DNA from 2 places in the Streptomyces durhamensis genome. Region 2 is predicted to be linked to the other one. Evidence: riboswitches for the same ligand, from Rfam matches in the RefSeq annotation. Region 2 holds a riboswitch; the other holds the start of a gene.
The links. Region 2 has a riboswitch for cyclic di-AMP ahead of IO33_RS0132755 (C40 family peptidase). Riboswitches for the same ligand answer to the same signal wherever they lie in the genome.
Positions count from the first base shown of each region.

Region 1: another riboswitch for cyclic di-AMP. It lies ahead of IO33_RS0114830 (M23 family metallopeptidase); the one in region 2 lies ahead of IO33_RS0132755 (C40 family peptidase).

Region 1 covers NZ_JNXR01000008.1:265,078-269,059, reverse strand. The annotation lists gene IO33_RS0114835 (aldo/keto reductase) at 1-813, opposite strand, end outside; gene IO33_RS0114830 (M23 family metallopeptidase) at 956-1,984, opposite strand; cyclic di-AMP (ydaO/yuaA leader) riboswitch at 1,994-2,170, opposite strand; tRNA gene IO33_RS0114825 (tRNA-Met) at 2,515-2,588, shown strand; gene IO33_RS0114820 (dihydrofolate reductase family protein) at 2,709-3,842, opposite strand; gene IO33_RS0114815 (MarR family winged helix-turn-helix transcriptional regulator) at 3,897-3,982, shown strand, end outside.
Region 2 covers NZ_JNXR01000027.1:75,497-79,478, reverse strand. The annotation lists gene pcrA (DNA helicase PcrA) at 1-1,128, opposite strand, end outside; cyclic di-AMP (ydaO/yuaA leader) riboswitch at 1,352-1,520, shown strand; gene IO33_RS0132755 (C40 family peptidase) at 1,529-2,698, shown strand; gene IO33_RS0132750 (tellurite resistance/C4-dicarboxylate transporter family protein) at 2,802-3,767, shown strand; gene IO33_RS0132745 (hypothetical protein) at 3,771-3,982, opposite strand, start outside.

The DNA of each region.
Region 1 (3,982 bases), on a different contig from region 2:
CAGCCAGGCGAGGGCGACCGTGGCGACGGGCGCCTCGTGGGCGGCGGCGATCTCGTCCAGGGCCGCCAGCACCTTCCGGCCGCGCTCGGAGTCGGCGTGCTTCGCCGCGGAGCCGGCACGAGCGCTGTCGACCTGGGTACCGGGGCGGTACTTGCCCGTGAGGAAGCCCGAGGCCAGGGAGAAGTAGGGCACCGCGGACAGGCCTTCCCTGGCGGCCAGGTCCTGCAGCGGGCCCTCGTAGGTGTCGCGGGAGACCAGGTTGTAGTGGGGCTGGAGGGCGACATAGCGGGCCAGGCCCTCGCGGGCGGAGAAGTCCAGGGAGGCCTGCAGGCGCTCGGGGGTGATGTTGGAGGCCGCGATGTGCCGGACCTTGCCCGCCTTCACCAGCTCGTCCAGCGCGCCGATGATCTCCTCGACCGGCACCTCGGGCTTGTCGAAGTGGGTGTAGTAGAGGTCGATGTGGTCGGTGCCCAGGCGGCGCAGGGAGGCGTCGGCGGCCGCCTTGATGTTGGCCGCGGACAGGCCCTGGTACTCGGGGTGCTGGCTCACCTTGGTGGCGATGACGACGCTGTCGCGGTTGCCGCGGGCCTTGACCCACTTGCCGATGATCGTCTCGGACTCGCCGCCCTTGTTGCCCTCGATCCAGGCGGAGTAGGCGTCGGCGGTGTCGATGAAGTTGCCGCCCGCGGCCGTGTAGGCGTCGAGGACGGCGAAGGAGGTCTCCTCGTCGGCGGTCCAGCCGAAGACGTTGCCGCCCAGGGAGAGCGGGAAGACCTTGAGGTCGGAGGAACCGAGTGTGCGCAGAGAAGTCATGCTTCACGTCAACACCGGCGACGGATGATCGCATTCCGCCGCCGGCGTCGATTTCACACGTTTCACACGGATGACACGGATGCCACCGCCGGCGCGGATGACACCGATGCCACGGATGCCACAGCCGGCAGGGGTGGCACGGTCAGGGGGTGAGCCCCTTGTCCCGCAGCCACGGCGCCGGGTCGATGCCGGTGGCCTGGCCGCCGGGGTGGACCTCCAGGTGCAGGTGCGGGCCGGTGACGTTGCCGGTGGCGCCGATGCGGCCGATGACCTCGCCGGTGGAGACCTTCTGGCCGACGGAGACGTTGATCGAGGACTGGTGGCAGAACCACAGCTCGGTGCCGTCGTCCAGGGTGAGGACGGTGCGGTAGCCGTAGGCGCCGGCCCACCCCGCCTGGGTGATCGTGCCGCTGTGGATGGCCTTGATGAGGGTGCCGGTGGGGGCGGCGAAGTCGAGTCCGGTGTGGTAGCCGGAGGACCACATGGCGCCGGGCTGGCCGAAGGTGCCGGTGATCGTGTACGAGACGACGGGCAGCTGGTACTGCTTGGCCAGCTCGGCCAGGCGCTTGGCCTCGGCCGCCTTCTTGGCGTCGGCCTCGGCCTTCTGCTTGGCGGCGGCGGCCTTGGCGGCGGCGTCCTGCTCGGCCTTGGCCGCGGTGTCGGCGGTCTGCTTCTCGGCGGCGGCGAGCGCGACGGCGGTGGCCTTGCTGTCGGCCTTGCTCCGCTGCTGCTCGGCCTGGGCCATGATCCGGTTGCGCAGGGTCTCGCCGGCGTCGGAGTCCTTGCTGTCGGCCGAGGTCACGCCGGCGCTGCTGAGCGCGGTGGCATGCGCCTGGTGCGTGTCGGAGGAGTCGTCGCCGAAGAGGTGGCTGACGGAGTCCAGGTCCGGCAGGGATATGGAGACCGGCGGCTTGCCGGTGTTGGCGCTGGCCATGCCGCCCGCACCGACGGCGGCCACGACGCCGACGCCGAGGACGGTGGAGCTGCGCGCGAAGCCGCCGCGCTGCTTGGCGACACGGTGCCGGCCACGGACGGGGGCGAGGGATTCCTCGGTGGGGTTCCACTCCTCCCAGGGGCCCTCTTCGGTGCGGTAGGCGCCGTAGCCGAAGGTCTCGGGCTCGGCCTCCGCGGGCATGAACGGGGCTTCTGGGGCAGGCCGGTTGGACGCCACGCGGGCGTACTCCTTTCCTTCCTCCGCCTACCGGGTTAGCTGACGGGTTCGGAGCAGGAAGGTCTCCTACGCGCGTATACCGGGCGTGGACTCCGTGAGTTCACCGAGTTCACTGCGGCAGCCGCGAGATTCACCCCAGGGTTGGTGGTTCCCCGGTTCCCTTGCGGGATTCGGCGCGTGCGCGCGGAGCCGCCTCTTGTGACGGCTGGGACGACCGCGCTGCGTTATCGAACGTTAATAGACCTGCTGGTTACTTTCCAAGCCGTTCGGCTTGATCATTAACGTTTTCCGGGCCGGACTTACCGGCCAGGAGTGCGGCAAACCGGGCGAGTTGGCCAGCGTTCAGGAGTCTCGGCGTTTTTGATGGTGACTCAGATGTTATGCGGAGGGCTGCCGTCCGGTCACCCTCGGTGAAGGTGATCACGGGGTCGGGGCGGCGGTGAACCGCCTCGGGTGAGCGGGCGGCCGGCGCCCCGGGACAAGCGGTGTGCGTAGCGCCCTGAACATGAGGTACTCTGGAGTCACAACGACGCGGGGTGGAGCAGCTCGGTAGCTCGCTGGGCTCATAACCCAGAGGTCGCAGGTTCAAATCCTGTCCCCGCTACTGAAGACTCAGGGCCGGAAGCCAGTGATGGTTTCCGGCCCAGAGTGTTTTCCCCGGTCAGCGGGGCCACCCCGCCCCCGAAGGGGCGCGAGGCCGTGCCGGCTGTGCGGCTCCGACGCCTCACCCGAGCAGGTGGGCGTTCGGCGCCTTGGCAAGCGCCTCCAGTTCCGGCAGTACGACCACCTCGGCGCCCCCCTTGACCAGGACACCCGTGCCGTCGGCCGAGGAAACGAACGTGTCCGGCTCCCGCCAGGCCGTGACCACCCTGCGCACCCCCGCCCGCAGAATCAGCGCGGCACACGGCGCCGGCCGCGAGGCACGCCGGGCGCACGGCTCCAGACTGCTGTAGACCGTGGCGCCGGCCAGCCGGGGATCCGCCGGATCGATCTTCGCGAGCGCCGCCTCCTCGGCGTGGACGACCGAGTCGCCCCCCTCCCGCGAGTGGCCCCGGGCGAGCTCCGTGCCGTCGGCGGCGACCACCACCGCGCCGACGCTGAACGCCGTCTTCGAGACCGGACACCGCTCCGCCAGCCGGCAGGCGGTCCGCAGCCAGTGCCGGTCGGCGGCGGTGGGGACCGGGCCGGTGCCGGGGGCGGTGGGCTCGTAGCGCATGAGGACCACGTCCTCGATACGGCGGGTCTCCGTCAGACGCAGCCGGCCGGCCTGGAAGGTGCCCGGACCGAACAGGCGAGGGGCGGCCGGGTCGCCCACGAACAGCGGGGCGAGGACCAGCTGGAGCTCGTCGGCGAGGCCCAGCTGGAGCAGCTGGGTGTGGACCGTGCCGCCGCCCTCGACCATCAGGCGCCGTACGCCGCGCACGTCGTGCAGGTGGGTCAGCAGGGCGCGCCAGTCGAGGCCGGGACCGAGCGGGACGATGCCGGCGGCGTCGCCGAGGCGGTGGGCGGCCCGTTCGGCGCCCCGGTCGGTCGTGTAGACGAGCTTGTCGCCGCCGGTGTGCCAGAAGTTGGCGTCGGGATCGAGGTCGCCGGTGGCGGTGACGGTCACCTTCAGCGGGTACTCCGGCCTGCCCTCGGCCAGGCGGGCGGCGCGGCGCTCGGCGGAGTTGACCAGCAGCCGGGGGTTGTCGGCACGGATGGTGCCGGCGCCGATCAGGATCGCGTCGACCGAGGCCCGTACCGCGTCGACCCGGTCGAAGTCGGCCGGGCTGGACAGCAGCAGTCGTTCGGGGCCGGTGTCGTCCAGATAGCCGTCGAGGGAGACGGCGGCGGACAGCAGCACATAGGGGTACGACATCGGCGCGCTCTCCCGGCTCTTGGTTCAAGTTTGAAACAAACCTACACTGGCAGCATGACGACCCGCTGGCTCACTCCCGAAGAGCAGCGCGCCTGGCGCGCGTACCTCGCCGCGACGCACCTCCTGGAGGACGCGATCGA
Region 2 (3,982 bases):
CGCGTTGGCGGCGGACAGGATCGTCTGCGTGGAGCGGTAGTTCTGCTCCAGCAGGATCGTCGTCGCGTTCGGGTAGTCCTCCTCGAACTGCAGGATGTTGCGGATCGTCGCGCCCCGGAAGGCGTAGATCGACTGGTCCGCGTCACCCACGACGCACAGCTCGGCGGGCGCGAGGTCGTACTCGCCGGGCGGGGTGTCGGCCTCGTCGGCGCGCTCACCCGTGCCGACCAGCTCGCGTACCAGGGCGTACTGGGCGTGGTTGGTGTCCTGGTACTCGTCGACCAGGACGTGCCGGAAGCGGCGGCGGTAGTGCTCGGCGACGTCCGGGAAGGCGCGCAGCAGGTTGACCGTCGTCATGATCAGGTCGTCGAAGTCGAGGGCGTTCGCCTCGCGCAGCCGCGACTGATAGAGCGCGTAGGCCTGGGCGAGGGTCTTCTCGAAGCCGTCGGTGGCCTGGGCGGCGAAGTCCTCCTCGTCGATCAGCTCGTTCTTCAGATTGCTGATCTTGGCGCTGAACGACTTCGGCGGGAAGTGCTTGGGGTCGAGTTCCAGGTCGCGGCAGACCAGGGCCATCAGGCGCTTGGAGTCCGCGGCGTCGTAGATCGAGAACGACGACGTGAAACCGAGCTTCTTGCTCTCCCGGCGCAGGATGCGCACGCACGCGCTGTGGAAGGTCATCACCCACATCGCGTTCGCACGCGGGCCGACGAGTTGCTCGACGCGTTCCTTCATCTCGCCCGCGGCCTTGTTGGTGAAGGTGATCGCGAGGATCTGGCCCGGGTGCACATGCCGCTCGGCGAGGAGGTGGGCGATGCGGTGGGTGAGCACACGGGTCTTGCCTGAGCCGGCGCCGGCGACGATGAGCAGCGGCGAGCCGGCGTGCACGACCGCGGCGCGCTGGTTGTCGTTCAGCCCCTCCAGGAGGGCTGCCGCGTCGAGCGCGGGGCGGGGGGCGCCGTCGCGGTAGTAGGCGTCCCGGTCCGGCGGCACGTCGAACCTGCCGCCGAACAGGTCGTCCGGAAGCGGCTCCGGGGCGTGATCGTCCTCGGGCGGCGGCGGGGGCTCCTCCTCGCGCCCGCGAGGGGGCTGGAGGTCCGCCAGGAAGCTGTCGTCAAAGAGGCTGCTCATCGCTCTACGAGTCTAGGGCGCCCCACCGACAACCGGTCGCCGTCCCGGGAAGACGGCCCCACGGGCGAAAGCGGCGAACACCCTCCGCACGGCCCTCACGCTGGGGAATCGTCCGATGACAAGAACGTGATTCTCAGCCCAGATCACGAAAATGTATCGGACATATCACGCACCAACCTTCACACTAGTCACACCAGTTGGCTAGGTTGCCGTCAGGCCGCGTGCGCGGCCTCCGCCGAGTCCGGCGCGCCCCCCTGGCGCCCGGAGCCGGGGACCCACCGATCCTGGGGTGAATCGGCCGACTCCCGCCCGGGACGACGCCGTAGGGCAACCCTTCCGAACCACCGCCCGAACCCGACAGCTAACCCGGTAGGCGGCTCATTGGAAGGAGTCGCCTCCCTTGGCGTCGCACCGCAAGCCGCGCCCCGGCGGGACCACCGGAGCGGGCATCCGCACCCCCGCCCTCGCCACCGCCGCCCTCACCTCCATGGCCATGCTCTCGCAGACCGCCGAGGCCGCCCCGAGAACCGATCACGCCAAGCCGAGCCTGGAAGAGGTCGAGAAGAAGGTCGACGACCTCTACCGCCAGGCGGAGTCGGCGACCGAGAAGTACAACGCGAACAAGGAGCGGACCGGGAAGCAGCGGAGTCGCGTCGACGCCCTGCGCGAGGAGGTCGCCCGGCGCACCGACCGCCTCAACAAGGCGCGCGAGGAACTGGGCTCCTTCGCCGCCGCCCAGTACCGCACCGGCGCCGCCGCGCCCGACACGGCCACCTTCCTGCTCGCGGACAGCCCCCAGGACTACTTCGACCAGAGCCAGCTGATGAACCGGCTGACCTCCCGGGAGAAGCGCGCGGTCGACGACTACATCGGCGAGCAGGCCACGACCATGAAGAAGCGGCGGGAGGCCGCGGAGAGCCTGCGGACGCTGACCGACTCGCAGCACGACCTGCAGACCGCCAAGACGACCGTCCAGCAGAAGCTCGCCTCCGCGCGCGAGCTGCTGTCCCGGCTGACGGCCCAGGAGAAGGCGCGGCTGGCCGCCATCGAGCGGGAGAAGCAGCAGGAGGCGGCGCGCAAGGCCGCCGAGCTGGCGAAGCGGCAGGCCCAGCAGCAGTCCGACTCGTCCTCCTCGTCGTCCTCCTCGTCGTCGTCCTCGTCCTCGTCTTCCGGGTCCGGGTCGACCGGCTCCACGACGTCCGGCGCGTACGACACGAAGGCCGAGAAGGCGATCGCCTTCGCCCGCGCGCAGATCGGCAAGCCGTATGTGTGGGGCGCCACCGGGCCGGACTCCTACGACTGCTCGGGCCTCACCCAGGCCGCCTGGAAGGCCGCCGGCGTCTCCCTTCCGCGCACCACGTACGACCAGGTCGACGCGGGCACCACGGTGTCACTGGCGAACGCGCGGCCGGGCGACCTGATCTTCTTCTACGACGACATCAGCCACGTCGGCGTCTACATAGGCAACGGCATGATGATCCACGCCCCCAAGCCGGGCGCGTACGTCCGTGAGGAGTCGGTGTACTACGGCGGAGAGTCGATCATCCACAGCGTGGTCCGGCCGGGCTGACCGAGCCGGCTTTCTCCGCTCCACGCGCGCGTACCGGGGTTTTCGCCTTCCACGCGCGCGTGCCCTTCCTGGCCGGAACCGCGCGGCTCCCTAGCATCGGCGCATGTCCGGCATCTCAGGTCTGCGTACGTGGTGGGCGGAGCGGCCTCCCGCGGCCGGGGCCGCCGTGATGGCGACCGGCATCCTGTCGGTGGGCCTGCAGCTGACCGGCGCGGAGACGGTCTCCCGGCTGGCGCTGGCACTGACCGCCGTCGCCTGGGTGGCGCTGGCCGCCGACTTCGCCCTGCGGCTGCTCGGCCGGCGGCAGCGCTGGGCGGCCGAGGCTCAGAGCCCCGGCGCGCTCAACGCCGTCGCCGCGACCACCGTGCTCGGCACCGGGATCTCGGCGCTGGGCCGGCAGACCCTCGCCGGGGCCCTGCTGGCGCTCGCGGCGCTGCTGTGGCCGGTGCTGCTGGTCACGGTCGTACGGCACTGGAGGCGGCGCATGCCGGGCTCGGTGTTCCTGTGTTGTGTGGCCACACAGGGGCTCGCCGTACTGGCCGCGACACTGGCTGCCGCCGAGCACCGGGCGTGGCTCGCCCACACCGCGCTGGTGCTGTTCTGGCTGGGTCTGGTGCTCTACGGGCTCGCGCTGGCCCACTTCGACGCACGGCAGGTGTGGGAGGGGGCCGGCGACCACTGGGTGGCGGGCGGGGCACTCGCGATCTCGGCGCTGGCGGGGGCGAAACTGCTCATCGCCGCGGATGCGGGCCCTTACCTGTGGGACGACGACGACCGCGCCGTGCTGCGCACCACGACGGTCGCACTGCTCGTGCTGGATCTGGCCTGCTACCTCGCGCTGCTGGCCGCCGAGGCGGCGCGGCCCCGGCGCGGCTACCACATGCTGCGATGGGCGACGGTGTTCCCGATGGGGATGACGGCGACGGCGACGCTGTCCGTCGCGACCGCCGTCGGCGTCCCGTGGCTCGGATGGCCGGGACGGGTGCTGCTGGGGGTGGCGGTGGCGGTGTGGCTCACGGTCGCCGCCGGTGCGGTGCTCGCGGCCCGCGCCGGTGGCAGGGACGGCTGACGGTCAGGTCCACAGCACGGCGATGAAGATGTTCGCCATGGTCAGCAGGCCGACCAGCCCGAACGTGCCCTTGTCGATCTTCTCCTCGTCGCGCTTCACGTAGACCAGCCCGAGGATCACGATCAGCAGCGCCAGCTTGACGCCGATCTTGATGGTGTTGACGTGGTGGTCGTCGGCCTGGTTGAGACCGACCAGGGCCACACCGGTGACCAGCA